4 regions of the Serratia rhizosphaerae genome follow, and region 4 is predicted to be linked to each of the others. Evidence: predicted binding sites of a transcription regulator. Region 4 holds the regulator's gene; each other region holds the start of a gene.
The links. The regulator Fur, encoded in region 4, represses iron uptake genes when iron is present. The targets are predictions, from matches to a motif close to ATAATAATGAGAACNACTATCAA.

Region 1: feoA (ferrous iron transporter A) is a predicted target of Fur. The motif match lies at 3,634-3,656, and genes of this name have one in related genera.
Region 2: fepB (Fe2+-enterobactin ABC transporter substrate-binding protein) is a predicted target of Fur. The motif match lies at 1,924-1,946, and genes of this name have one in related genera.
Region 3: exbB (tol-pal system-associated acyl-CoA thioesterase) is a predicted target of Fur. The motif match lies at 3,177-3,199, and genes of this name have one in related genera.

Annotation. Positions count from the first base shown of each region.
Region 1 covers NZ_CP041764.1:2,408,176-2,415,480, reverse strand. Annotated here, with positions in the region: gene greB (transcription elongation factor GreB) at 224-697, shown strand; gene FO014_RS11165 (Tex family protein) at 853-3,183, shown strand; gene feoA (ferrous iron transporter A) at 3,776-4,000, shown strand; gene feoB (Fe(2+) transporter permease subunit FeoB) at 4,045-6,366, shown strand; gene FO014_RS11150 (FeoC-like transcriptional regulator) at 6,366-6,605, shown strand; gene FO014_RS11145 (YdgH/BhsA/McbA-like domain containing protein) at 6,644-6,928, opposite strand; gene bioH (pimeloyl-ACP methyl ester esterase BioH) at 7,185-7,305, opposite strand, start outside.
Region 2 covers NZ_CP041764.1:4,987,081-4,994,385, forward strand. Annotated here, with positions in the region: gene fhuE (ferric-rhodotorulic acid/ferric-coprogen receptor FhuE) at 1-1,736, opposite strand, end outside; gene fepB (Fe2+-enterobactin ABC transporter substrate-binding protein) at 2,065-3,045, shown strand; gene entS (enterobactin transporter EntS) at 3,061-4,347, opposite strand; gene FO014_RS23250 (amino acid adenylation domain-containing protein) at 4,413-7,305, opposite strand, start outside.
Region 3 covers NZ_CP041764.1:2,793,383-2,800,687, forward strand. Annotated here, with positions in the region: gene FO014_RS13025 (TRAP transporter large permease) at 3-1,295, opposite strand; gene FO014_RS13030 (TRAP transporter small permease) at 1,309-1,815, opposite strand; gene FO014_RS13035 (TRAP transporter substrate-binding protein) at 1,850-2,827, opposite strand; gene exbB (tol-pal system-associated acyl-CoA thioesterase) at 3,273-4,250, shown strand; gene exbD (TonB system transport protein ExbD) at 4,254-4,676, shown strand; gene FO014_RS13050 (shikimate 5-dehydrogenase) at 4,742-5,560, opposite strand; gene FO014_RS13055 (substrate-binding domain-containing protein) at 5,578-6,621, opposite strand; gene FO014_RS13060 (sucrose-6-phosphate hydrolase) at 6,643-7,305, opposite strand, start outside.
Region 4 covers NZ_CP041764.1:872,768-880,072, forward strand. Annotated here, with positions in the region: gene seqA (replication initiation negative regulator SeqA) at 1-329, opposite strand, end outside; gene ybfF (esterase) at 600-1,382, shown strand; gene ybfE (LexA regulated protein) at 1,633-1,920, shown strand; gene fldA (flavodoxin FldA) at 2,144-2,683, shown strand; gene fur (ferric iron uptake transcriptional regulator) at 2,999-3,445, shown strand; gene FO014_RS04140 (family 20 glycosylhydrolase) at 3,560-6,223, opposite strand; gene chiQ (ChiQ/YbfN family lipoprotein) at 6,226-6,567, opposite strand; gene chiP (chitoporin ChiP) at 6,616-7,305, opposite strand, start outside.

The DNA.
Region 1 (7,305 bases), 1.5 Mb from region 4:
CATATCGGACAGCGATTAATGGTATACATTCTAGCCGAAATTGTTACAAAGCTTATTAATCAACTGTTTTCGTCGCCCGGACGGGGGAAAAGTTGCCATTATCCCGTCATTATTCACGCTGCTGCGCAGCATATCACATTGCGATAAAATGCCCGGCATACACCAGGTTATGCGAAAATCCGCGTGATAAAATCCCATGGCCGATCCATTAAGGTGGGTAACGATGAGAACTCAATTAATAACCCGCGAAGGTTATAACAAACTTAAACAAGAGCTGGATTACCTGTGGCGCGAAGAGCGGCCGGAGGTGACGAAAAAGGTCACCTGGGCGGCCAGCCTCGGCGATCGCAGCGAAAACGCCGACTACCAGTACAACAAAAAGCGCCTGCGGGAGATCGACCGCCGGGTGCGCTATCTGACCAAATGCCTGGAACAGCTGAAAATCGTCGACTACTCGCCGCAGCAGGAAGGCAAAGTCTTCTTCGGCGCCTGGGTTGAGGTGGAAAACGACGACGGCGACCTAAAACGCTTTCGCATCGTCGGCTACGACGAGATTTTCGGCCGCAAAGATTACATCTCCATCGACGCGCCGATGGCGCGTGCCCTGCTGAAAAAAGAGGTCGGCGACGCCGTTACCGTCAACACGCCGCTCGGCGAAGCGCTGTGGTACGTCAATCAGATTGAATACGTTAAATAAATTTCAGCCTATTCCGAACCTTGCCTCACGCCAGCACCGCCCTGCGCTGCCGGCGCAGCGGCCGTGCAGCGCCGGCCAGGCACGCTGGCATTTTTCACCGGCAGTACGTATAACTGTCCCCTGTTTATTCACCGTTCTTAACAGATACCAGACTTATGAATGAGCCACTGAGCCGCATTATTGCAACAGAGCTGCAGGCGCGTCCGGAGCAAGTCGACTCCGCAATCCGCCTGCTGGATGAAGGTAATACCGTGCCGTTTATCGCACGCTATCGTAAGGAAGTCACCGGGGGCCTGGACGACACCCAACTGCGCCAGCTGGAAACCCGCCTGGGTTATCTGCGTGAACTGGAAGATCGCCGCCAGACCATCCTCAAATCCATTGACGATCAGGGCAAGCTGAGCGACGAACTGGCGGGCGCGATTAACGCCACGCTGAGCAAAACCGAACTCGAAGACCTGTACCTGCCCTACAAACCGAAACGCCGCACCCGCGGCCAGATCGCCATTGAGGCCGGTCTGGAGCCGCTGGCCGATACGCTGTGGCAGGATCCGCAACAGCAGCCGGAACAGCTGGCGGAACGGTTTGTCGACGCCGACAAAGGCGTGGCGGATGTGAAAGCGGCGCTGGACGGCGCACGCTATATCCTGATGGAACGCTTCGCCGAAGACGCCGCGCTGCTGGCCAAAGTGCGTAACTACCTGTGGAAGAACGCCCACCTGGTCGCCAAGGTGGTAGAGGGTAAAGAAGAGGAAGGTGCAAAATTCCGCGACTACTTCGACCATCACGAACCAATCGCCCAGGTGCCTTCGCACCGCGCGCTGGCAATGTTCCGCGGCCGCAACGAAGGCATTCTGCAGCTGTCGCTGAATGCCGACCCGCAGTTCGACGAAGCGCCGCGTGAAAGCCAGGCGGAGCAGATCATCATCAGCCACCTGGATCTGCGGCTGAACAACGCGCCGGCGGACGCCTGGCGCAAGGCGGTAGTCAACTGGACCTGGCGCATCAAGGTGCTGCTGCACCTGGAAACCGAACTGATGGGCACGGTGCGCGAGCGCGCCGAAGATGAAGCCATCAACGTCTTTGCCCGCAACCTGCATGACCTGCTGATGGCGGCGCCGGCCGGCATGCGCGCCACCATGGGTCTCGATCCGGGCCTGCGCACCGGGGTCAAAGTGGCGGTGGTCGACGCCACCGGCAAACTGGTGGCGACCGATACCGTTTATCCACACACCGGCCAGGCCGCCAAAGCCGCCGCTGCGGTCGCCGCACTGTGCACCAAACATAACGTCGAACTGGTGGCTATCGGCAACGGCACCGCCTCTCGTGAAACCGAGCGCTTCTTTGCCGAACTGCAAAAGCAGTTCCCGGCGGTCAAGGCGCAGAAGGTGATCGTCAGCGAAGCCGGCGCTTCGGTCTACTCCGCCTCCGAGCTGGCGGCACTGGAATTCCCGAACCTCGACGTGTCACTGCGCGGTGCGGTGTCAATCGCCCGTCGTCTGCAGGATCCGCTGGCGGAGCTGGTGAAAATCGAGCCGAAATCCATCGGCGTCGGTCAATATCAGCATGACGTCAGCCAAAGCCAGCTGGCGAAGAAGCTGGACTCCGTCGTCGAGGACTGCGTAAACGCCGTCGGCGTCGACCTGAACACCGCGTCGGTGCCGCTGCTGACTCGCGTTGCCGGTCTGACGCGCATCATGGCGCAGAACATCGTCAGCTGGCGCGACGAGAACGGCCGCTTCAACAACCGCGCACAGCTGCTGAAAGTCAGCCGCTTGGGGCCGAAGGCCTTTGAACAGTGCGCCGGCTTCCTGCGCATTAACCACGGCGACAACCCGCTGGACGCCTCGACCGTGCACCCGGAAACCTACCCGGTGGTGGAGCGTATTCTGGCCGCTACCCAGCAGGCGCTGCAGGATCTGATGGGCAACCCGAGCGCGGTGCGCGGCCTGAAGGCCAGCGACTTCACCGACGCGCAGTTCGGCGTGCCGACCGTGACCGATATCCTGAAGGAGCTGGAAAAACCGGGCCGCGACCCGCGCCCTGAGTTCAAAACCGCCACCTTTGCCGACGGTGTGGAAACGCTGAACGACCTGCAGCCGGGCATGATCCTGGAAGGTTCGGTGACCAACGTGACCAACTTCGGCGCTTTCGTCGATATCGGCGTCCATCAGGATGGTTTGGTGCACATCTCTTCACTGGCCGACAAGTTCGTCGAAGATCCGCACACCGTGGTGAAAGCCGGCGATATCGTCAAGGTGAAGGTGATGGAAGTGGATCTGCAGCGTAAGCGCATCGCGCTGAGCATGCGCCTGGACGAGCAGCCGGGCGAAGGTTCGCCGCGACGCGGCGGTTCCGCGCCGGCGCGCGATCGCGATAACGCATCGCGCCAGCAGGCCCAGCGGCCGAAAGCGCGCAACAACGCCCCGGCCGGCAACAGCGCCATGGGTGATGCGCTGGCGGCGGCGTTCGGCAAAAAGCGTTAACCGCCGCAGCGTCTCAGGCGGGGCCGTCCGGCTCCGCCTGTTTTAGATAAAACCCGCATTTTTTTGACCTGCCGCAACTCCGGCGCTATTTTTTCACCGCCCGTTACCGGTCTCTCTCTTCACCCTATGCGCACGGTCAAACGCGTTCTCATTCACATTTTCATTAACATTCCGCTTTCATGGCGCTTATTTCTGCCATAACACAATGCGTTAACGCCATTGGCAGCACCATGCCCTGTTAATGATAATTTCACCGATGTAGCAAAACAGCATCATATCCTCACGCCAAGTTCACACCACGCTCAAATAAGAAAAAGTGGATGCGAATTTTTAATAAATTTAACGCATTTACCTCATTTGCCGCGCCGTCAGCCAGGTGATACAAGTAACGGCATACCGCATGCAGTCGATAACGAATCGTTACCAATAGCCACACTATCCGTATTGAATTGGATAATCGTTCTCACTATTATTCTTGTACGTGTTTATCCCTTATCGGCAGCGACCTGAAGCGGTATCGGCAGCCGCCGTATTCAATGCCCGACGCGTTGGCGTAAACGTTCAGCGCGCCCAGAAAAATCAAGCAGGTCATATGCATCTACAGCCCAAACGCTCTTATAAGATCGCCGGTTTTTCGCCTGAAATCAGCCCGGCCTATCGACAAAAACTTTTATCGCTCGGCATGTTGCCCGGTTCATTATTCGACGTGATTCGCGTTGCCCCGCTCGGTGACCCGATAGAAATAAAGACCCGACGCGTCAGCCTGGTATTACGTAAAAAAGATCTCGCCCTGCTGGCGCTTGAAGCGCAACCGTAACGCCGGGCCGTCGTCGACACTCTCATGCGGCATGAAAAATAATGATGAAAACACTCACCATTGGCTTAATCGGCAATCCGAATTCAGGGAAAACCACGCTGTTCAACCAGCTCACCGGCGCCCGTCAACGGGTCGGCAACTGGGCAGGGGTGACGGTAGAACGCAAAGAGGGTCAGTTCACTACGCCGCAGTCGCGGGTCACGCTGGTTGATCTGCCCGGCACCTATTCGCTGACCACCATTTCCGAACAAACCTCGCTGGATGAGCAGATTGCCTGCCATTACATCCTCAGCGGCGACGCCGACTTACTGATCAACGTGGTCGACGCCTCCAACCTTGAACGCAACCTTTATCTGACGCTGCAGCTGCTTGAACTGGGTATCCCCTGCATTCTGGCGCTGAACATGCTGGATATCGCCCGCAGCCAGCATATCCATATTGATATCGCCGCCCTGTCGGCACGGCTCGGCTGCCCGGTGGTGCCGATGATTTCCACCAAGGCCGATGGCATCGGCGTGCTCAAACAGATCATCGATAATCATCAGTTCAACCAGCTCACCGCGCTGGTCAGCTACCCGCCGCTGCTGCTGCAGGAAGTCGACGCCCTCAGCGCCGCCATGCCCGAGACGCTGGCAAACGGACAGCGCCGCTGGCTGGCATTGCAGATGCTCGAAGGCGATATTTACAGTCACCAGTTGGCGGGCGACGCCGCCGCGCTGCTGCCGGCGGCCCGACAGTCGCTGGAGCAACAGCAACAGGAGGATCCGGCGCTGGTGATTGCCGATGCGCGCTACCAGTCCATCGCCGCCATCTGCGACAGCGTCAGCGATGCACAACAGGCGCGGCCGAACCGGCTGACCGACATGCTGGATAGCGTGATCCTCAACCGCTGGCTGGGCGTACCGATCTTCCTGCTGGTGATGTACCTGATGTTCCTGCTGGCTATCAATATCGGCGGCGCGCTGCAGCCGATTTTCGATCTTGGCTCGGCCGCCCTGTTTATTCAGGGGATTCAATGGCTCGGTTATACCCTGCATGCCCCGGAATGGCTGACGATCTTCCTGGCGCAGGGCGTCGGCGGCGGCATCAACACCGTGCTACCGCTGGTGCCGCAAATCGGCATGATGTACCTGTTCCTGTCATTCCTTGAGGATTCAGGCTACATGGCGCGCGCCGCGTTCGTGATGGACCGGCTGATGCAGGCGCTGGGCCTGCCGGGCAAATCCTTTGTGCCGCTGATTGTCGGCTTTGGCTGCAACGTGCCGTCAATTATGGGCACCCGCACGCTGGATGCGCAGCGCGAACGGCTGATCACCATCATGATGGCGCCATTTATGTCCTGCGGCGCCCGGCTGGCGATTTTTGCCGTGTTCGCCGCAGCCTTTTTCGGCCAACACGGCGCCGGCGTGGTGTTCTCGCTGTATCTGCTGGGCATTCTGGTGGCGATCCTAACCGGCCTGGTGCTGAAATACACCATTATGCGCGGCGAAGCCTCGCCGTTTGTGATGGAACTGCCGGTGTATCACGTGCCGCACCTGAAAAGCCTGCTGCTGCAAACCTGGCAACGGCTGAAAGGCTTCGTGCTGCGCGCCGGCAAGGTGATCGTCATCGCCAGCATTTTTATCGGCGGCCTGAACAGCTTCTCCTTCAGCGGCAAGCCGGTGGACAGCATCAATGATTCCGCGCTGGCCTCGGTCTCCAAAGTGCTGACGCCGCTGCTGCAGCCAATGGGCGTGCACGGCGATAACTGGCAGGCTACCGTCGGGCTGGTGACCGGCGCGATGGCGAAAGAAGTGGTGGTGGGCACGCTGAACACGCTGTATACCGCCGAACACATCACTCATGAAGCGTTTGATGCCGAAAACTTCAACCTGCTGGATGAGCTGCATGCGGCGCTGCAGGAAACCTGGCAAGGGCTGAAAGACACTTTCAGCCTCAGCGTCCTGTCCAACCCGATCGAAGCCAGCAAAGGCGACGGCGAAATGGGCGTCAGTTCGATGGGCACCATGAGCAGCAAATTCGGTACGTCGGTTTCCGCCTATAGCTATCTGATCTTCGTGCTGCTGTACGTACCGTGCGTCTCGGTCATGGGGGCTATCGCCCGCGAATCCAGCCGCGGCTGGATGACCTTCTCCATTCTGTGGGGGTTGAACATCGCCTATTCGCTGGCGACGCTGTTTTACCAGATTGCCACCTTCAGCCAGCACCCTCAGTACAGCCTGCTCTGTCTGGCTGTGGTGGTGGTGGTCAACCTGCTGGTGCTGTTCGGCCTGCGTAAAGCCCGCAGCCGCGTCACCGTCAGGCTGCGCAGCGTCGCCGCAACGGACGGCGACTGCTGCCAACCCTCGCAAAAGGCGTGTCACTGATGGCCAGCCTGCTGCAGGTGCGCGATGCGCTGGCGCTCTGCGGCAGCGCTCAGGCGCAGCAGCTCAGCCGGCAGTTGAACGCGCCGTTGCCGCTGGTGCAGGCCATGCTCGATCGTTTAATTGCGCTGGGTAAAGCGGAAAGCCACGTTCTGGATGACGGCGGCTGTCTGAGCGGCGCCTGCAAACGTTGTCCGGAGGGGAAAGCCTGTACGACGCGGGTCTATCGGCTGAAGGCGTGAGCCAGGGGCGCGGCCATGCGCCCCCGGTTAATCAGCAATTACTGTTTGTCTTTATACACATCGGCGATGGCGCTGAATTTGCCGTGCTCGCGGCCCGCGATCACCACGTAATACTGCCCGCCCTTCTCATCGGCCAGTTTGGACAGCTTCTCTTTCGCGTCCATCGGCGAAGTGGTTTCCGCCGTGGTGCTCACCGTACCGATCTTCTCGTATTTTCCCGGATTTTTATCCAGATCTTCTTGCGTCAGCAGCGTGGCCGCCATGGTGCTGAAAGACACGGAACCCACAACCAGAGCAGCAACGATCATCTTCAATGATTTCATAACTCTACCTCTCAATGGATAATTTATACGTTATTCAGGTCGTCAAAAATAAACACCTTGTGACAACAGGCTGCCGCGACGCCCGGAGGTTCGCCATTTCCCTGACGTTCCTCCTCACCCAGAGACTGGGCGCCGATATAAAAGAGCGGCTACAGAGCGCTTTCATTTGCAACCAACACATTGACTTATTCAGTATCGGACAGCTTGGTTTTTTAGCCAGTTATCGCCGGTATTTTTAGTCGGGCGTTGCGCTGGATCAAAGTGCGCCGTCGCCGACAAAGCGCAGGATCAGGTCGGCAAACTCATCGGGATGCGAGATAAACGGCGCATGCGCCGCCTTGGCGACCACCACCGAGCGGGAGTCCGGCGCCAGTTCA
Region 2 (7,305 bases), 980 kb from region 4:
GCGGTTTCGGCGGTGCCGGGGATCACGTGGCCGGTGCTCTGCGCCACGTTGTCCTGCTCGATGCGGAAGATCGCCAGTGAGGTGGTAAGACGGCTGCTCAGCCAGTCGCTTTTCACACCGGCCTCGTAGTTTTTACCGGTGACCGGCGACAGATAGCTGCCGCTGCTGTCGCGGTAGGTTTGCGGCTTGAACACGGAGGTGTAGCTGGCATAGGCGGACCAGCTGTCGTTAATGTCGTACACCAGCCCGGCGTACGGGGTAACGTTGTTCTTCTCCATGTTCTGCGTCAGCGTGCTGGTGCTCCACTGGGTATAGCGCGCGCCGGCAATCAGGTGCAGCGAGTCGGCCAGCGAGAAACGCGTCGCGGCGTAGGCCGATTTTTGATGGATGGTGTCCTGCTGCGCCACGCTCATCTCGCCCCAGTCGGTTTCCGGGAACTGGCTGTTCCAGTGATTAAAGTTGCCGACATCGTCGGGCGACAGGTTGGCGAAAGCGTTCAGGTAGCGGTTGGTCTGCCGGCTGTAGCTGACCCCGGCCATCAGCTGGTGCTGGCGGCCGAACAGCTGATACGGCCCGCTGGCGAAGGCGTCGATGGCATGCACCTTGCGCGTGCCGGTGTTGTAGCCGGTGCCGCCGACCACCGGGTAGTTCGGATAGGAACTGACGCCGATACCGCTGTCGCGGTCAAAAAAGCCGTCGATATACAGCATCTTGCTGTCGAGCTTGGTTTCGGTGTGGGTGCCGTTCAGGGTGAACTGCCAGCCGTTGTCGAAGCGCTGCTTCAGCGTGGCGAACAGTTTGCGCGACTGCTTGTCGTTGTAGGCCCAGTCCGGCGCGGTATTGAACGAGCGTGAATAGTCGGTTTTGCCGCCGTCGCGATACCAGCGCGGCACGCCGCCCCAGGGCGGGTTGTCGGCGTTGGTTTCCTGATACTCGTAGCCCGCCGACAGCGTGGTGCTGTCGGTCAGATCGGCATCCACCACGCCGTAAATAAACTTCTTGTTGGCGCTGTAGCGGTCGATATAGCTGTCGTTATCCTGATAGCCGGCCACCATGCGCCCGCGCACATTGCCCGATGCGGTCAGCGGCGCGGAAAGATCGAGCACATAGCGCTGCTTGTTCCAGCTGCCGTAGCTGGCGGACACATTGCCGGTAAACTCCCGGCTGTCCGCGTGCTTGCGCACCATATTCACCGCGGCGGACGGGTTGCCCGCGCCGGTCATCAGGCCGGTTGCGCCGCGCACCACCTCGATCCGCTCATACAGCGCGGTATCCGACGCGGAATCCCCCAGATTCCAGCGCTCCTCAAACACCGTGGGAATATCATCCACCATGTAGTTATCGATCAGGAAGCCGCGCGAATAGAAGGTGCTGCGATCAAAGTCGGCCACTTTCTCCGTCACTCCGGTGGTGTTTTTCAGCACGTCCCCCAGCGTCTGCATCTGCTGGTCCTGCATGCGCGGCTGGCCGATAACGCTGACCGACTGCGGGATATCGCGCGCGGTCAGGTTCATCTTGGTGCCCGCCCGGGTGATCGGCACGCTGTAATCCTGCTGCGCCGCCTCATCGTCGCCTGCTGCGGCCTCCACCAGGATGTTGTCCTCCTGCTCCGTCTCCTGCGCGGCGGCATCCGGCAGGTGCAGCGCGGCAGCGACCAGAACGGCAATGCCTGACAGCGCCGGCATCATCCGGCCGCCAGAGGTCAGGAGACGGCCACGGCGTTTAGCCATAATCATTATTTTATCCTTCGGGGTTTTATTATTGTCAGTGAGCGGAATACGCCGGCGTGATTGCCGCCGCGCCGTTCCGCCGATATTCCCTGTGTCCGTGCTGAATCATCCGCAAAAAACGGCGATTCCGGTGTTGATGTCTTTCCCTGAGGCATATTAATTGACGCGATAGCACAAACGCCCTCGCGAAGTAATACGAATGAGAACTATAATTATTTGTATTGTTGATGTAAAAACATATTGCAAAAAACCATTAGTCAGCTAGCCATTGCCCAGCAACCAGCCACCCTGACGTGATTTATTTTTCCGCCTCGATATCAAGGAGTGACCGGCCGTGCAGCCCTCGCGTTTATTTCCGCTGTTTTCCACCCTACTGACTTTTCTACTGCTGCTCGCCAGCCCGCCAGGCCGCGCTGCGGACGCCGGCTGGCCGCGCACCCTGCATACGCCACGGGGCGACGTGGTGCTGCAGCAGCCGCCGCAGCGCATCGTCTCCACCAGCGTAACGCTGACCGGTTCGCTGCTGGCGATTAACGCTCCGCTGGTCGGCTCCGGCGCCACCGCACGCAACTCGACGGTGGCCGACGCTCAGGGCTTTTTCACCCAGTGGAGCCAGGCCGCGCAGGCGCGCCGGCTGAAGCCGCTGTATATCAGCGAACCCAATGCCGAAGCGATCGCCGCCGAGGCGCCGGATTTAATCGTGATGTCCGCCACCGGCGGCGACTCCGCGCTGAAGCTGTACGAACAGCTGTCGAGCATCGCCCCGACGGTGGTGATTGATTACGGCAATATCAGCTGGCAAGGTCTGACTCAGCAACTGGGGGAAATAACCGGCCATGAGGCGGATGCGCAGGCCGCCGTCACGCGCTTCGAGCAGCGGGTGGCGGCGCTGAAGCAGCGTATCGCCCTGCCGCCGCAGCCCACCTCGGCGCTGGTGTATTACGAGGACGGTCGCGGGATGAATATCTGGACGCCGGCGTCGGCGCAGGGTCAGCTGCTGCAGGAACTGGGCTTTACCCTCGCGCCGCTGCCGCCGGACATCAGCGGCAACCACACGCAGGGTAAACGCAACGATATTATTCAGCTCAGCGGGGAAAAAATGGCGCGCGCGGTCAGCGGCGCCACCATACTGCTGTTTTCCGCCGACGGGCGGACGGTGAAGAAGTTTACCGGCAACCCGTTCTTGTCGCAGCTGCCGGCGGTGCGCCAGCAGCGGGTTTACGCCATGGGGCTGGATACGTTTCGGCTGGATTATTACAGCGCCAACAACCTGCTGGACTATCTGGAACGGCAGTTCGCCAACGCGGCGTCGTAACCGCCGTTCCGCACGTCAAGAGCGGGAGTCGGCCGTCACCGGCTCCCCGTCCGCCGGCTCCTCTTCCTGCGGCGACGCAGGCAGCACACAGTGGCGTAGCGTACGCACGCTGCACGCCAGCAGCAGGCCGATCAGCGCCGCCGCGCCGCCAAAGGTGAGCACGCTGAGCAACGGCGTCAGCACCCGGCCGACCACCCCCAGCCCCAGCGCCCCCAGCGAATCACCGGTCACGTCCTGCGCGGTGCCGAGGCTGTTCACCCGCCCCAGCAGGTGGTCCGGCGTATTGCTCTGAATCAGCATAAACTGCAGCAGCGAGGCGATGGCGTTGGCATAGCCGTAACACACCAGCGCGATCAGCGCCGGCAGCAGGCTGCTGAACACCCCCAGCGAGGCGATGGCGGCAAAAGCGCAGATCGCAGCGCTCAGCATCAGCGCGCCCGGCCGCCGGAAGCGCGGCACCCAGCCGCTGGTAAAGGCGCCCAGCATCGCGCCCAGCGGCACCGCCGAATACATCAGGCCGATGGCCGAGGTGCCCACCCGATAGGTATCCTGCGCCAGCGCCGGAAACAGAATACGCACCGCGCCGACGATGCTCATCAGCATTCCCAGCAGCACCACCGAGCCCACCACTTTGTGCCGCCAGACAAACTGCACGCCGCTGGCCAGCGCCCGCAGCGGATGTTCCGGCTCCTGCGCCTGCGGCCGCAGCGTCGGCAGGCGCGTCAGCGGGATCAGCGTGCCCAGGGTGCCGGCCGCCGCCACGGCGAACGCCGCCCCCACGCCGCCGGCGACGATAATCACGCCCCCCAGCGCCGGCGCCAGAATCGCCCCCAAACGCACGGTAACCATGCTGAGCGCCCCGGCGGCGGCCAGATTCTCCCGCCCCACCAACAGCGGGATCACCGCCATCAGCGCGGTCATGCCCAGCGCGCCGAAAAAGCCGTCCCAGGCGGCCAGCAGATACAGCGCCCACAGCGACGGCGCCGGGGCGAAGGCGTTCAGACTCAGCGCCACAAAGCCCAAGCCGCAGGTGCCGCGCGCAAACAGAATCAGCTTACGCCGGTCGAAGCGATCGGCCAGCACGCCGCCCAGCATCAGGCCGATAAACATGCCGACGCCGTCCAGCGCCACCGCCACCCCGACCTGCAGCGTCGAGCCGGTCATCGCCTGGATCTGAATCGGCACGCCGACCGCCAACATCCCCAGCGAAAAGACCGACAGCATGCGGGCGCAGAAAATCGCCCGGAAGTGCGCATTGGTTCTCAGTAAACTGAAATCAAGCAAAAAAGAGGGTTTAGCCATAATGTCTCACAATAAACTTTATCGTTATTACAGACCGGCAGCCGCGCTGGCCGCCGGCCTGTCGGTCAGGCCAGACGGTACTGGCGCGTTAACAGCGAATGCAGCAGCGGCCCGAGCGTTTCCAGCGACGCTGGCGACAGAATATCCGCATGCTCACAGGCCTGCGGATAGCAGGTCAGCCGCTGCAGATACGGCGCCCAGGTGGCGTTGACGTCCATCTCCGCCGGCAGGGTTTTGCTGGCGACAAACAGCGTCGCCGTGCCGTTGAAGCGCGCGCTGCGGGCGGTAGACAGCAGACGTACCGCGTCCTTATAGTTGGCGACAATGTCGTTGAACATCGCCGCCTTCTCCGCGCGCAGCGCCGGATCGCCGTCGTCCTCCGCCATAAACTCCGCCTGCTCCTGCGCCACCTCCTGCTGCGCCTGCTCCTCGCTCGGCCCGCTCCAGTCCTGTCCTTCCGGCGGGTAGGTGTCGAGCATACCGAGGAACGCCACCTCTTCCCCCTGCTGCTGCAGACGCGCCGCCATCGCATGGGCCAGCGTGCCGCCCAGCGAATAGCCCAGCAGGTAGTACGGGCCGTGCGGCTGCAGGTCTCGCAGGTTCGCCAGATGGCGATCGACCATCTGATCCAGCGTGTCGCAGCGGGCAATAACGCCATCCGGCCGCGGCGACTGCAGGCCGACGATCGGGAAGTCGCCCGGCAGATAGCGCATCAGGCCGGCGTACTGCCAGGCGAAGCCGGAAGCCGGATGCAGGCAGAACAGCGCCGGTCCGTCGCCGCCGCGCAGCCGCAGGATTTCGCCGGCGCCACGGCTTTCGGCGTTGCCGCCCGGCTGCGCCTCATCCAGCAGCGCCGCCATATTTTCCACGCTGCGGGCAAACATAATCTGCCCGACCGACAGCGAACGCCCCGACTGCTGACGCAGTTCCGCCGCCAGCCGCATGGCGAGCAGCGAATGCCCGCCCAGCGCGAAGAAATCGTCCCCGGCGCAGATGCCGTCGCGCTGCAGGATCCGGCTGAACAGCCCGGCCACCAGCAGTTCGCTGTCGCTGCGCGGCGCACGCCCCGCCGTCTGCTGATACTGCGGTTTCGGCAGGGCTTTGCGGTCCAGCTTGCCGTTGGCGCTGAGCGGGAAACTGTCGGTCAGCACGTAACTGACCGGCAGCATATGCGCCGGCAGACGCTGCGCCAGCGCCTGCGCCAGCACCTCGCTATCCAGCGCCATGCCCGGCTGCGGCACCAGCCAGGCCACCAGCTGACGCATATCGGCTCCGCCGGCGGCAGCGGCCTGCGGCGACAGCACGATGGCATGCGCAGCCGCCTGCGCCACGCCGGGCTGCGCCAGCAGCGCCTGCTCGATTTCCCCCAGTTCGATGCGCTGACCGCGGATCTTCAGCTGATCGTCACTGCGCCCCAGATATTCGACGCTGCCGTCCTCCAGCCAGCGGGCGATATCACCGGTGCGGTACATGCGCTGTCCGTCCCCCGCCGGCGACGCCACAAAACGCTGGGCGGTCAGGTCGGCGCGCCGCAGATAGCCCGCCGCCAGCTGTACGCCGCTGAGATAAAGATCGCCGGCACAGCCGACCGGCACCGGACGCAGCAGCGCATCCAGAATGTGCAGCTGGGTATTCCACACCGGACGGCCAATCGGCACCCCGGCGCCGCTGACCGCCGCCAGCGCCGCGCCGGAGGCCGGCTGATAGGTGACGTCCACCGCCGCCTCGGTCGGGCCGTACAGGTTATGCAGCGGCGCGCCAACCTGCGTCTGATAGCGGGCCGCCAGCTCGCACGACAGCGCCTCGCCGCTGCAGAACACCTGCTTCAGGCTGCGGGCGCGCTGCGGCGACGCCTGCTCCGCCAGCGCCTCCACCCAGATGGCCAGCATCGACGGCACGAAGTGCAGCGTGGTGACGCGGTACTCATCAATCAGCGCCGTCAGCGCCTGCGGGTCGCGGTGCGCCTCCGGCGGTGCCATCACCAGACGCGCCCCCACCATCAGCGGCCAGAAGAATTCCCATACCGAGACGTCGAAACTGCACGGCGTTTTCTGCAGCACCACATCCTGCCCGTCGAGCGGGTAGGCGTGCTGCATCCAGTACAGCCGGTTGATAATCGCCCGGTGGCTGACCACCACCCCTTTCGGCCGTCCGGTTGAACCGGAGGTATACAGCACATAGGCCGGGGCATCGGGGTCGATCGCCGGCCACGCTTCCGCCGTTGGCGACGGCTCATGTGACAATGTCACCTCGTCAAACGTCAGCACCGGCGCCAGCGCGGCGAAACGCGCCTGCAGGGCGCTGTCGCTGATAATCAGCCGCGGCTGCGCGTCCGCCACCATATAGGCCAGACGTTCGTCCGGGTAGCCGGTATCCAACGGCAGCCAGGCGGCGCCGAGCTGCACCACCGCGCTCAGGGCCAGGCTCAGTCGCACCGAACGCGGCAAGGCGACGGCGACGATATCCCCCGGCCGGATGCCGGCCTGACGCAGCCGCTGCGCCAACAGCTGCGTCTGCTGCTGCATCTCCCGGTAGCTGAGACAGTGCTGCGCATCCTGCAGCGCGACAGCGTCCGGCGTTCGCGCCGCCTGCTGCGCCACCGCCTGCGGCAGCGTGTTCGCCGTCAGCAGATGCGCGGTCTGGTTCACCGCCGCGATCAGCGCCTGCTCCTGCGGCGTTTGCAGCTGCCACTGCGCCAGCGGCCGATCGGGCTGTTCGATCCACTGCGTCAGCAGCAGCATCAGCCGTTCGGCGAAGCGCTGCGGCTGCGGCACCGACGCGCGGTACTCCATCAGCAGGCGCAGGCGCTCACCCGGCAGCACCAGCAGCGTCAGCGGATAGTGGGTATAGCCTTTGTTGGCGATGGCGTCGCAGCGCAGCGGCCGGTCACCGCCCAGCAGCGCGCCGTTGTCGGGGTAGTTTTCCACCACCAGCAGCGTGTCGAACAGCGTACCGGCC
Region 3 (7,305 bases), 1.9 Mb from region 4:
GTTCAGCCGCCCATTACGCCAAACAGATGCGGCAACCACAGCGAAATGGCGGGGATATAGGTAATCAGCAGCAGCACCATAAACAGCACGCAGTAAAACGGCAGCATGGTTTTGACCACCGCCTCGATTTTCTGCTTGCTGACCGCGCTGGCGACGAACAGCACCGAGCCGACCGGCGGAGTGATCAGGCCAATACCCAGGTTCACCATCATGATCATGCCGAAATGCACCGGATCGATGCCCAGCGCGTTGGTCACCGGCAGCAGCACCGGCGTGAGGATCAGAATCAGCGGCGCCATATCCATCAGCGTGCCGAGCGCCAGCAGCATGATGTTGATGCAGATCAGAATGACGTATTTGTTCTGCGAAATGGCGGTGAAGAACTCGGTGATGCGCAGCGGCAGCTGCATATAGGTCATCACCGCGCCGAAGCAGGCAGCGAAGCCGATCAGGATCATCACGATGGTGACGGTCTTGATGGTGCGGTACATCAGGTTGGGCAGTTCGGACCAGCGATAGTCGCGGTAAATAAACATGGTGACGAAGAACGCCCACAGGCAGGCAACCGCCGCGGACTCGGTGGCGGTAAAAATGCCGGACATGATGCCGCCCATGATGATCACCACGGTCATCAGACCCCACAGCGTGTCGAGGCAGATTTTCAGCGCCTGACGCAGCGGTATGACTTCCCCTTTCGGGTAGCCGCGCTTGTGGGCGAAAGCGACGCACATCACCATCAGCGAGACGCACAGCAGCAGCCCCGGCAGGATGCCGGCGACGAACAGTGAGGCGATCGACACCGTACCGCCGGCGGCCAGCGAATAGATCACCGCGTTATGGCTTGGCGGGATCAAAATCGCCTGCACCGAACCGCTGGCGGTGACCGAGGCGGCGTAGTCGCGCGGGTAACCCTTTTTCTCCATTTCCGGCACCATCACCGAGCCTATCGACGCGGTATCCGCCACCGAAGAGCCGGAAATAGCGCCGAAGAAGGTGGAGGCGACGATATTGACCAGCGACAGGCCGCCGCGTACAAAGCCGACGAAGATATAGGCGAAACTGACCAGCCGGCGGGCGATGCCGCCTTCCGCCATAATGGCGCCGGCCAGGATAAAGAACGGGATAGCCAGCAGGGAGAACTTGTTGACGCCGCTGGTCATCTGGATCATCAGCGCTTCCAGCGGCAGGTCGATCCACAGCGCGCCGGCGATGGCGCTCAGCCCCACGGCGTAGGCCACCGGCACGCCGATGGCCAGCAGCAGGGCGAGAGAAGCAAGCAGGATAAAGGCGTCCATAGCACGGGCTCCGTCAGGTATTGCCGAGCATCACCACCGGGCGGTGGTGCTGCGGGCCGAAGAGTAGCCGCTCAATCACGAACAGCAGGGTGACGGCCGAGCCCAGCGGCAGCGGCAGGTAGGCCTGGCCGGCGCTCAGCAGCGGGAATTCCGCCATCGGCTGCTGCCACAGCTGGCTGCACAGGCCGTAGCCGTAATAAAGAATAAACAGGCTAATCACCGTCATCAGCAGGTCCGCCAGCCGGCCGCACAGACGCTGCCAGACCGGCGGCAGACGGTCGGTCAGCATATTGACGGCGATATGCGCGCCGGCGCGGTAGCTGACGGCGGCGCCGATAAAGGTAAAGGTCACCATGCACAAGATGGCGATCGGCTCCGGCCAGGCGGCGCCCTCATTGAGCACGTAGCGGCTGAAGATGCCGACCGGTATGACGGCGACCATCACCAGCAGCGCCGCGCCGGCCAGCCACATGGCGATACGGTACAGCAGATCCATTGCCTGATGATAAGCATGTGCCATAACCAACCTCCGAGAAAACGGGAAAAAGAGCGGGTTACTGCACCGCGTTGATGCGGTCGATCAGCGCCTGATGCGCCTTGCCGTACTGGTCGCGCACCGGCTGGGTCATCTTATAGAACGCCTCACGATCGATCTCATGGAACTGCACGCCGCCGGCCTTCATTTTTTCCAGCGCCTGCTGGTTATAGGCGGCCCACAGGGTGCGCTGCTCGGCCTGCGCCTCTTTCGCCAGTTTGAGGATTAGCTGCTGGTCTTCCGGGGTCAGCTTGTCCCATTTGACTTTGGAATAGAGAAACAGCTCAGGAATAATAAAGTGGCGGCTCAGGGTGTAGTTTTTGGTTACCGGCAGATAGTTGTGGGCGATAAAGGTCGGCGGGTTGTTTTCCGCGCCGTCGATAACGCCGGTCTGCAGGCCGCTGAACACTTCGCTGACGCCCATACTGACGGCGTTGGCGCCCATGGCTTTCAGCGTTGCCAGCGCGATTGGGCTGCCCTGAACGCGGATTTTCATCCCCTGCAGATCCTGCGGCTTCACCACCGGTTTTTTGGTGATCAGATTGCGGGTGCCGGAATCCATCCAGCCTAGGAACACCAGCCGTGAGGCCGGGTCGTTGGTGATTTTATCGCCGATCTCCTTGCCGATTTCACCGTCCAGCACCTTATGCAGATGCGCCTCGTCGCGGAAGATGTACGGCAGGGTGAACACATCGATCTCCGGTAAAATCGCCGCTACCGGCGCCATGGATACGCGGATAACGTCAATGGCGCCGATCTGCGCCTGCTCGATCATCTGCTTTTCGTCGCCGAGCATGCCGCCGGGGAAGGTTTTCAGCTCCAGCCGGCCCTGCGTGGCGGTTTTCAGCTTGTCTCCCATATGCTGCACCGCCACGACGTTGGGGTAACCTTCCGGGTGGACGTCGGCGGCTTTGATTGGTTGCGCCAGTGCGGCCTGGCTGCACAGCAATGTGCAGAGGGAGAGGCACAAACCTGATAGGGCGTGGGGCAGTTTCATCGCGGATCTCCAGAGTGTCGGGCATCGGGGTTATTGTTGTTCATCATCCCAGGCACGCAGCGTGAACAGAAAGGGGCGCGTCAGGCCGGGTTCGCGCTGCGTCAGTACAAAAGATAAACACAGTTGAAACCTGCTTGCTACATAATTGAAAAGCTGTTTTAAAAATAATTGATCGCCATCACTGTGATGACGTAAAAGCCGTCGTGTTTCGTGATGAGGTTAAAAAAACGGCTGAACGGTGACGGGTTTGTTGGCGTTTGACTGGGTAAATGTTACACAGCGGCGTCTGATAAAGCTGCGGCTGGCGCGGGTTAACGGTTTTTTGGACTAGGGATGCGTTATTGAGTAAATAATAATGATAACTACTATCAATCCGTGATTTGTTTGATATGATCGCACGCTGAATTCTCGTTTAATTTTGATCGGTAATGGTTGGAGGCGCAGCGTGAAAACGGCTGGCAAGACTATGAATCAAAGAGCCCGCGGCGCTGGCCGGGGACAGTGGGGCGCCGTATTCGGGCGCGGTTTGATCGCGTCCATGGTGCTGGTGGCCGGGCTGGCCGGCAGCGCGCAGGCCGCGCCGGAAACTCAGCCGGCCGCTACCGAGAGCGCCTCTGCGCCGGCAACGCCGGCTCCGGCGAGCGCCGCGCCGCAGTCAGTGACGCCGGTCAACCCGGCGCCGACCGTCCAGCCGCCGGAAACGCGCGGTATGGACTTGTCCGTCTGGGGCATGTATCAGCACGCCGATGCGGTGGTGAAAACCGTAATGATCGGCCTGGTGCTGGCATCGATCATCACCTGGACCATTCTGTTTGCCAAAGGCAGCGAACTGACGCGCGCCAAGCGTCGCCTGCGCCGTGAGCATCAGCAGCTGGCCGAGGCCCGCTCGCTGGATGAAGCCAGCCAGATGGCCCAAGGCTTCCAGCCGGAGAGCATCAGCGCCGTACTGCTGAATGACGCGCAGAACGAGCTGGAGCTGTCGGCGGAATCCAACGACAACAACGGCATTAAAGAGCGCGCCGGCTTCCGCTTTGAACGCCGGGTGGCGGCCTACGGGCGTCAGCTGGGCAAGGGCAACGGCTTCCTGGCCACCATCGGTGCGATCTCGCCGTTTGTCGGCCTGTTCGGCACCGTTTGGGGCATTATGAACAGCTTTATCGGCATCGCGCACTCGCAGACCACCAACCTGGCGGTGGTCGCACCGGGCATCGCAGAAGCGCTGCTGGCTACCGCGCTGGGCCTGGTTGCCGCCATCCCGGCGGTGGTGATTTACAACATCTTCGCCCGCGTGATCGGCGGCCACCGTGCGCAGGTTGGCGACGTGGCGGCGCAGGTGCTGCTGCTGCTGAGCCGTGACCTGGATCTGGCGGCGACGGCGGAAGCCAAACGCGCACAGCACGCACACCAGCTGCGGGCGGGGTGATCTATGGCGATGCGCTTAAATGAAGATCTGGACGACAGCGGCGAACTGCACGAAATCAACGTAACGCCGTTTATCGACGTTATGCTGGTGCTGTTGATCATCTTTATGGTGGCGGCGCCTCTGGCTACGGTGGATATCCGTGTCGACTTGCCGGCTTCGACGGCCAAGCCGCAGCCGCGTCCGGAAAAACCGGTATTCCTGTCGGTGAAGGCTGACAAACAGCTGTACGTCGGCGACCAGCCGGTGACGGCGGAGCAGCTGACCTCGGTACTGGACAGCCGCACCCAGTCCAACAAGGAAACCACCATTTTCTTCCAGGCGGACAAGAGTGTGGATTACGCCACGCTGATGAGCGTGATGGATACGCTGCGCAACGCCGGCTACCTGAAGGTGGGGCTGGTGGGGATGGAAGGGGCTGCCAAGTAACTTCCTGAGAAAGCGTAAAAGGCCGGGCATTGCCCGGCCTTTCTTTTATCTGCTATCTGCGGCGCTCAGCCGCGCGCATGCGCCGCCGCGCGGGCGACCTGTTCATCGCTCGGCCGCACGCCGGTGTACAGAACAAACTGCTCCAGCGCCTGCAGCGCAATCACTTCCGCGCCGGTAATCACCGCTTTACCCTGCTGGCGGGCGTGGCGAATCAGCGGCGTTTCCGCCGGCAGCGCCACCACGTCAAACACCCGCTCGGCGACGGCGATACAGCCCGGCTCAAAGGCCAGCTGCTGCGCTTCGGCGCCGCCCGCCATGCCGATCGGCGTGACGTTAATCAGCATCTGCGGCTGCAGGCTACCCATCTCTGCTTGCCACTCATAACCGTATTGCTGCGCCAGCGCCCGGCCGGCGGCCTCATTGCGCGCGATAATATGTCCGTTACGCAGGCCGGCGTCGCGCAGCGCGGCGGTCACCGCTTTGGCCATGCCGCCGCTGCCGCGCAGGGCGAACGAGGTGTCCGGCGACACCTGGTGCTGCGCCAGCAGTTTGGCGACGGCAATGTAGTCGGTGTTATAGGCACGCAGAAAGCCGCCGTCGTTGACGATGGTGTTGACCGAATCGATGGCCGTGGCGGACGGATCCAGCTCATCCAGGAACGGGATGCAGCTCTCTTTGAACGGCATGGATACCGCGCAGCCGCGGATGCCCAGCGCGCGTACGCCGCCGACCGCCGCCTGAATATCGTTGGTGGTGAACGCCTTGTAGATGAAGTTCAGCCCCAGCGCCTGATACAGGTAATTGTGGAAGCGGGTGCCGAAGTTGCCGGGACGGCCGGCCAGCGACATGCACAGCTGGGTATCTTTATTAATGTTTTGCGGCATGGAGCGCTCCTTGGTAATTAGCGTTGGCCGAGCAGCGCCAGCGAGCCGGCGTGGCGCCAGTGAATGCTGCCGGGCAGGTAGAGGGCGTTGTGTTCCGGCGGCCGTTCGTCGATCAACTGCGTCACCAGATCAAAACTGTGTTGCGCCAGTCCGCGGCAGTCTTGCGCCACGGTGTCGATTTTCAGCGTCATGCAGTCGAACAGGTAGTGGTCGTCAAAGCTGCACAGGTGGATATCGCTGTCCATCAGCTGATGCTGGGTGAGGTAACGGAGCACCCCCTCCAGCAGGCCGCAGGCGGCGGTAAACAGCGCCTTCGGCGGACGGCCGAGGCGTGCGCACAGGCCGGCGATCATTTCATAGCCGGAACTGGGGTGATAGTTGCCGCTGATTATCCATGCGTCCCGGGCGCTGACGCCGGCGTTTTCCAGGCCCTGGCGGAAACCGGCCAGGCGATCGCGCGTCGGCGACAGGCGCGGCTGGCCGCCGAGAAAATAGAACTCGTCGGGATGCTGTCGGGCGACCGTCTCCACCAGCTGCGCGGTCGATGACACCGAGTCGGTGATCACCAGCGGCAGCGACGAGCCGTTAATGACCCGGTCCATCTGCACCACCGGCAGGCTGGCGTTAATCTTCTGGTATTCCGCATCGTTCAACTGGCTGGAGGCGACGATCAGCCCGTCGACCTGGCGCTGTACCAGATTGTTCACCGCCATCATCTCCTGCGCCGGGTTTTCATCCGAGCAGGCAATCAACAGCTGCAAACCGGCTTCGCGGCACAGGGTTTCCAGTTCGCGGGCGATAACCGCAAAGCCGTAGTTGGTCATTTCCGGCACCACCAATCCCAGCGTATGGCTGCGGGTAGAGCGCAGCGAGCGGGCGTGAATGCTGGGTTGGTAGTGGTGCTCGTTAGCCAGCGCCAAAATACGATCGCGGGTATCGTCAGAGACGCGGTATTGCTTGCTGCGGCCATTAAGCACCAGGCTGGCGGTCGATTTCGACACGCCTGCCAGCCCGGCAATATCACTGATGGTTATGCGTTTATTCTTTTTCACTAACGGCATCTATGTTCATCGTAGGATGCCTTATTCTAACATGCATGGCCGCAGCGGCCAGTATTGCAGCGCCAGCGGCGCGTCGCCGTGCAGTTGCAGGATCGGCGGCTCGCCGGGGAAGTAGCGCGAGCTCATCACCGCTTCGCCCTGGTTGATAAAAATCTCCACGCTGGAGCGGTCGAACAGCAATTGCAGTTCCCTGAGTTCGCCGCGCCAATAGCGGTGTTCCGGCGCGCCGCTGCGCAGGTTATTGCGCGTCAGCGTCAAACGCTCGCCGTCCCACGTCAGCTGCATGGCGTCACCGAAGCCGGCGCGGAACGGGCCGTGCGGCGTTAGCCGCAGTTCGGCGCTGTCAATCGCCAGCGGCGGCGCATCGTCAGCCGCACCCTGCCAGCGGCTGAGTTCCCCGCGCAGCTGCTGCAGTTCGGCGACCGGCTGCTGATACAGTTTGCCGTCACGCAGCGCAAGCTCGCGCAGGCAGGTCATGGTGTGCAGCCAGCCGTAGCGCGTCGTCGGCTGTTGTTGTTCGTCCTGATCCGGCACGCCCATCCAGCCCACCAGCAGCCGGCGGCCGTCTGCCGCCAGCGTGGTTTGCGGCGCATAAAACTCGAAGCCGGCGTCCAGTTCGTGAAACTCGCCGTGGCTGAAGCGCGCCGTCGAGTAATCCAGCTCGCCGACGAAGTAGCCGGCCTG
Region 4 (7,305 bases):
TGCAACGCGTCGGTCGCCATGGCGAAACCGGCCGCATCCAGGGTGTACAGCGTAGAAAGTACCAACATAAAGCGATTTACGGCTTTGTTCTGCTCGGCGTATTCATCCGACAGCAGCAGTTCGCGCATGGCGCGTACGCGATCGCGCGGGCGTGGCGCCGCCGCTTTTTCCGGCTCCTGACCCTGGGCCACTACGCTTGCGCTACGCACAGGTTGCCCTGCGGAAAACTTCAACATACGCCGTAAAATATCGGACGCACTTTCCCCGATATGTTGCGTGTGGCTGGCAATATAACGGTAAAGTTCTTCGTCGACTTCAATAGTTTTCATCTTTATCCAGTACTGTGTTTTCTACTTAAAGCCCGAAGCCAGGTTCTGTCTTCAAGCCGAGGGATTATAAAGTTAAAAGCGTGGGGGCAGACACAACAAAGTGCCGTTCTCAGGCAAAAGCAGACTATTACCTATATCCCCGTCATTTTTTATCCTGCCCTCGCCGGCCGGCGCGCGGGAAATACGGTGGATAGCGGGATGCGTCCGCACTGCCAATCCATCACCTTTGCAGATAATGAGTATGATACCCTATCAGAACCTCTCAAGATCATGAACTTCGCGATGAAATTACATTATCAATTGCTGGCCGCACAGGCGGTGAACGCCGATACCCTTCCTATCCTGCTGATCCACGGCCTGTTCGGCAATCTCGACAACCTCGGGGTGCTGGCGCGCGATTTGAATCAGCAGCACAGCGTCATCAAAGTGGACCTGCGCAACCATGGCCTGTCGCCGCGTTCCGATGAGATGAGCTACGCGGCGATGGCGCAGGATCTGCTGACGCTGCTGGACGACCTCCGGATCGAGCGCGCCATCGTGATCGGCCATTCGATGGGCGGCAAAGCCGCCATGGCGATGACGGCGCTGGCGCCAGAGCGCATCGCGCGGCTGGTGGTCATCGATATCGCCCCGGTGGGCTACCAGACCCGGCACCATGATGACATCTTCGCCGCTCTGACGGCGGTCAGCGACGCCGGCATCACCCAGCGCCAACAGGCGGCGCAGCTGATGCGCGACTATCTGGATGAAGAAGGCGTCATCCAGTTCCTGCTGAAATCCTTTCATCAGGGAGAGTGGCGCTTCAACCTGCCGGTACTGATCGCCAACTACGCGGCGATTATCGGCTGGCACGACGTGCCCGCCTGGCCGCATCCGATTCTGTTTATCCGCGGCGGGCTGTCGGCGTACGTGCAAAATAGCTACCGTGACGCCATTGCACGCCAGTTCCCGCAGGCACGCGCCTATGAGGTGGCCGGCACCGGACACTGGGTGCACGCGGAAAAACCGCAGGCCGTACTGCGCGCTATTCACCGCTTTTTGGCCGAGCCATAACGCAGGTGGCGAAAAAACGCGCTAAAGATAACGGCTTAGCGCGTTTGCGCCTCAGTTAGGCATTGTCGTTGCGACGCCTGCTGGGGTAAGATGGCGCGCTATAATTTTTGCCGCCATCCCCAGCGTGCTGTCCGGCGCCAGATTGGGGGCAAAGTTGGCTTAGGTTGTAACGACCTGAACGGTATTAACCACAGCGTCCGGAAGCAAACCATCGCTTTTTGAGGCTAATTCCCTTGCAGTACCGCTACCTATGGCAAAAGAAAACACGGATCGCACGACGCTGGATCTGTTCGCAGATGAACGCCGTCCGGGGCGCCCGAAAACCAACCCGTTATCCCGTGATGAACAGCTTAGAATTAATAAGCGTAATCAGTTACGGCGCGATAAAGTACGTGGATTACGGCGTGTGGAACTGAAAATCAACGCGGAAGCGGTGGAAGCGCTGAACAAGCTGGCCGAACAGCGCAATATCAGCCGCAGCGAACTGATCGAGCAGATGCTGCTGGCGCAGCTGGCGGAAGAGCAGCCGTCGCAATAATAACGTGCGCCTGCCGCACACGGCGTAAGGATGATGCTCGCTTAACGCCGCCTTACTTTCCGGCATCGCATGAACGCGATAAAACCCCGGAGCAAATTTCTGGCATGATAGGCGTTTACCGGTAGGACCCAGGTCTTTACCAAGACGCCACTTTACAACGATACCGATGCGATCAGCAGGCGAAACGTATTGTAATTTATTGAATTAAAAGGTTATACGCAATATGGCTAACGTAGGCATTTTCTTTGGCAGCGACACGGGCAATACCGAAAACATTGCCAAGATGATTCAAAAGCTCCTTCGCAAAGATTTCGGCGATGATGTTGCTGAGATTCACGACATCGCCAAAAGCAGCAAAGAAGATCTGGACGCATTTGACATTTTGCTGCTGGGCATCCCGACCTGGTACTACGGTGAAGCACAATGTGACTGGGACGACTTTTTCCCGACGCTGGAAGAAATAGACTTCAACGGTAAGCTGGTTGCGCTGTTCGGCTGCGGCGATCAGGAAGACTATGCCGAGTACTTCTGTGACGCGATGGGCACCATCCGCGATATTATCGAACCACGCGGCGCTGCCATCGTCGGCCACTGGCCAACCAAAGGCTACCATTTCGAAGCCTCCAAGGGTCTGGCGGACGATGACAACTTTATCGGCTTGGCCATTGATGAAGACCGCCAGCCGGAACTGACCAACGAACGCGTGGAAGCCTGGGTCAAACAGATTGTTGAAGAGCTGAGCCTGGCCGATATCATCGGCTGATTCAACGCTCCGCAATGCTGCGATAGGTGGCCCTGCTGAGCGGCGGGGCCGTTATCGGCATCACGGATTGAAGCAATAGAAGCTACATATTAGTAACTTCCCTCCCCGTCACGGTAGACTTTGGCCCCGGTTTATCCCATTCATCAAGATGTTGCACGCGCAACATGTAACGGCGCAGTAGGCTTTTGTTAACAACCGGCGGTTTCCATTTAGGGCAACCGGTTCTATAATGAGACGCTATTAACGCTTTGTGCCGACCGATGCCACAGGCAACAATGCCTCAACTGATTAGCATAGTAACAGGACTGAATCCGCATGACTGACAACAACACCGCATTGAAGAAGGCCGGCTTAAAAGTCACGCTTCCGCGACTCAAAATCCTGGAAGTGCTGCAAGATCCGGCTTGCCATCATGTCAGTGCGGAAGATTTGTATAAGAAACTGATCGACATGGGCGAAGAAATTGGTCTGGCGACGGTTTACCGCGTACTGAACCAGTTCGACGACGCCGGTATCGTCACGCGCCATAACTTCGAAGGCGGCAAGTCAGTATTCGAACTGACCCAACAGCATCATCACGATCACCTGATCTGCCTGGACTGCGGCAAAGTGATCGAATTCAGCGATGAGTCTATCGAACAACGTCAGCGCGATATCGCCAAACAGCACGGCATCAAACTCACCAACCACAGCCTGTACCTGTACGGCCACTGTGCCAGCGGTGACTGCCGTGAAAACGACACGCTGCATAACAAGAAGTAAAGCTGGCCTGCCAGCGTAAACAGGAACCGCCGCACGGCGGTTTTTTTATGCCTGCCGATCGTGGGTGAGCTGCGGCGCCCGCCGTTATACCGTTCGGGCGCCGCAGACGTTGACTTAAGCCGCTACCGGCTCCGCGCGGCTAAAGCGCTTGCCATCCGGGCTTGCCGAACGAATCTGCACTTCGCCCTGCACCGCCGGCCTGGCGGCATCATCATAACGCTGCCAACGCTGGCCGCCGTCGGTCGAATATTCGATCGTCAGGCCCGGCAGCGCAATATTGGCCTCCAGCCTGCCGCCGACAATACGGGCGCCCGGCACCGGCAGACGGTAACTGATTCCGCCCGCATCCAGCTTGGCCAGTTCGCGCTGCCCCAGAATATTGGCAAAAATCAGCCACTCCTGCGCCAGCTTTTTGGTATCGACAAACTGCGTTTCACCGCCCTTATATTCGCGGCCCGCCTGATAGTCCAGCTCCCATTCGGCACGGTGCCAGGCGCGTTCGGCCACCGACAGCGCGCGCGGGAAGATCATATACTCCATCTGCGGATCGGTGCGCACCACCTCGCTCCACAGCTGGGCGGACAGACCATACGCTCCCGGCCACGGCTTATCGCTCTTGGCGGTAAAGGCGTTGCCGTCGCGGTCAACCGAGGTTTCCGCGTTTTGCGGCATATTGTCCGGCGCAAAGCTGAAGATTTTCCGTTCGTCGCTGAAGCGGGTGCCCCAGTAATAGCCGCTGTCGTTCGGGTTCACTTCATACGGGAAGTCCAGATAGACATAGTCCGGGTTGGAAACCACCACTTCATAGCCCTTGTTGGCCCAGTCGTTCACCGAGTCAAAACCGCCCCAGTACAGAGTATCCCAGAAGTTGACGCCCACGCGCGAGGTGGCGAACGCTTTGGCGTCTTTGGCATCTTTCAGGCCATCCTGCCAGGCCTGCATCCGATCGATGCCGTGCGCCTTCACCAGCTTGCTGACTTCCTGACCGAAGTAGCTCGGCAGATGTGCCATATCCGCCACTTTGCCGCTGTCGATAAGCCGTTGGCAGGCCTGTGACTTCGCCCATGGCTTGTCTTCTTTGTTCAGGTCAAGCATGCCCTTGCCCGCTTCCGGCTTCTTCACATCGGTATAGCCGGCGCCCAGCCGGATGTTTTTCGCCTCGTCGCCGCCAAAGTGCCAGGTGCCGATCGGCTGCCCCGCCTGCTGATGCATCTTGGCAATTTCCCCCATCACTTTGTCAACAAAGCGGGTGGAAGAGTCCAGACATGGGTTCAGGTAGCTCTGGCGGTTGAAGAACTGCACCGAGGTGGTGTTCGAGGTGTCGGTCGGATCCACCAGCCGGTACTCCTGCGCTTCTTGCTGTTTGCCCTGCGCATGCAGTTTCTTATAGCGCGCCTCCATGGCGATCACCGCCGCACGGGCATGCGCCGGCATGTCGATTTCCGGAATCACCTCAATATGGCGCGCCTGCGCATAGTTGAGAATGTCGATGTAATCCTGACGTGAGAAGAAACCGCCGTACACATCCGGCCCCTGACCGTACTGCGGCAGCAGGCAGGTGGTTTCGCTCAGGTCATGGCAGCGCTGTCCGCCAACCTCCGTCAGCTCCGGCAGGCCGGGGATTTCAATACGCCAGCCCTCATCGTCGGTCAGATGGAAATGGAATTTATTCAGCTTATAGGCCGCCATTTGATCCAGCAGGCGCAGCACCGCATCTTTATGGTGGAAGTTACGCGCCACGTCGAGGAACAGGCCGCGATAGGCAAAGCGCGGCGCGTCGCGCGCTTCCAGCGCGGCAATCTTTTTATCGCCGTGCAGCGGGATCAACGACAGAATTGACTGCAGGCCGTAGAACACCCCGCTCTGATCAAAGCCGGTAATCCGCGCCTCTTTCTCGCCCAGCGTCAGAATATAAGCGCCGGGCTGCGCCATTTTTCCGCTGAACGACGCCGGATTAACCTCCGTCTTTATCGGGTAGCCCGCCGCCGCGCTCGGCACGCCAAGCTGTGCAAAACGGTCGCGCACCACGTTCGCCGTCGCCTGATCCAAGGCGTCAAGCGCCAGCGCCACGCCGTTGCCAAGATCGATATCCTGCGCATGAACCTGCACCGACATCGGCGTCGGGATGATCTGGCCACGCAGCGAGGCGGCCGGCAACGTCTGCAGGTCCGCGTTACGCGTAAAGCGCGAGGCCGGCGTCATCAGCACGTTTTTATCCTCTTTGGTGCGCTTCCATTGATCGCCGGTAAACGGCGCCACGAACCGATCCAGATCCTCGGTATCGGTGTTGGTCAGCACTTTCGGCTTGGCATCGCCGGAAGTCGCATACCAGCGCGGCAGGAAATCCGTCTTAAACAGCTGCCAGTATTCGGCCACGATGGGAATGTCCACCGCCTGGTTGGCCGGGAAGCCCCGGAACGCGTCGGTCGGCTCCAGCTTGTACAGATCGCCGGTCAGGTGAGTGATGCGGAACTGTTGGTTGCCCACCTCCAGCGTCTGCCGCGGGCTGTGGAAATAGATCGCCCAATCTTTGGCGGTAATCGCCTGGCCGTCGTTGGCCAACGTGATCAGCACCTTGTTGCAGGCCGCCCAGTCGGCGCCCAGCCTGGCGCAATCCACGCCGCTGTCGGCCGCGCGGTTGTCCAGTATTTTGATATTCAGCTTCAGCTGGCTAAGGCGATCCACCAGCGGTTGATCCGCCATGGCGTTGCCGATCGCGCCGAACATGCCGGCGGTCGCCGCCAGTACGGCCAGGGCACTCAGTTTAAATCTGTTCATCTTCAGCCTCCTTGGTCATCGTGGTTATTGGCCCGAATTTCTTGCCACAGCTTGCCGCAGCGCTCGTGATACGCCTGGCCGTCGCCGCTGTGCAGCGCCTGAATGCATTTTTGGTAATCCATCACGCGTACCGTTTCCTGTTCAGCAAACGGCTGGTGCCGTTGCTCTTGCCGCAAGACATCCAGTACCGCCTGGCAGGAGTACAACTTTTCCGGCGAGCCTTCTGCGGTATTGATGCAGGCGGCGTATGCCTGCCGTAAGCGGCCGTCTTCCGGCGCCGCCTGCGGCTGTACGCAGCCCGCCAACCCTACCGCTACGGTTACCGCCAACATGCGTTTCTTCATGAAACTGTCCCCTGTCATCCCGCCCCGGCCGCAAAGCCGAGGCAGCGATTAAAAAATGGTGAACGGTGCGATAACCATAAATTTGACGTCGCGTTCATCCTGGAAGATGTTGCCGTAGCCGCCGCCCCAACTCGGAATATCGGAATGGTTGTCATACTGCGTGAAGTGCAGCTTGAATAACGTGCCTTTGGCGCGCCCTTCCTGCACGGTGTACATCGCATCCAGACTGTAGGCGCTCTCTTTCAGACGCTGGTTCTGATCGTAAATCGGGTTAGTGCTCGGTTTGGCGTCCCAGGCGTAGACGTAAGAGCCGCCGACCGCCCAGCCCGGCAGGTTCCATTTGCTCAGGTCGTACATCACTCCGGCGTAGAGCGCTTTCTCACCGTTGGCGTTAAAGTCGGAACGGTTGTCCCACCACACATCCAGGCGGCCGTTCGAGGAGGCATAGGTCGGCGTCATACGCTGCAGGAAGTAGCCCTGGTTACCTTCGGCCTTGACCATGGTGCCTTCCAGACGCCAGGTAAACTGGCCGGTGGTGTAGCCGAAGGTCAGCGCCTGCAGCCAGGCCAGCCCGTCGTAAATGCTGTTAGGATCGTGCTTATCGCTGATGCGGTCTTCAGCGCCGTAGAATTGATAGCTGGTGGTGAGCGGGTTGCCGAACAGTTCAAATTGGTAGGCGGCCTTGGCGAAATACTGGTTCACATAGCCTTGCGCCTGACCAAAGGCCGCTTCCAGCAC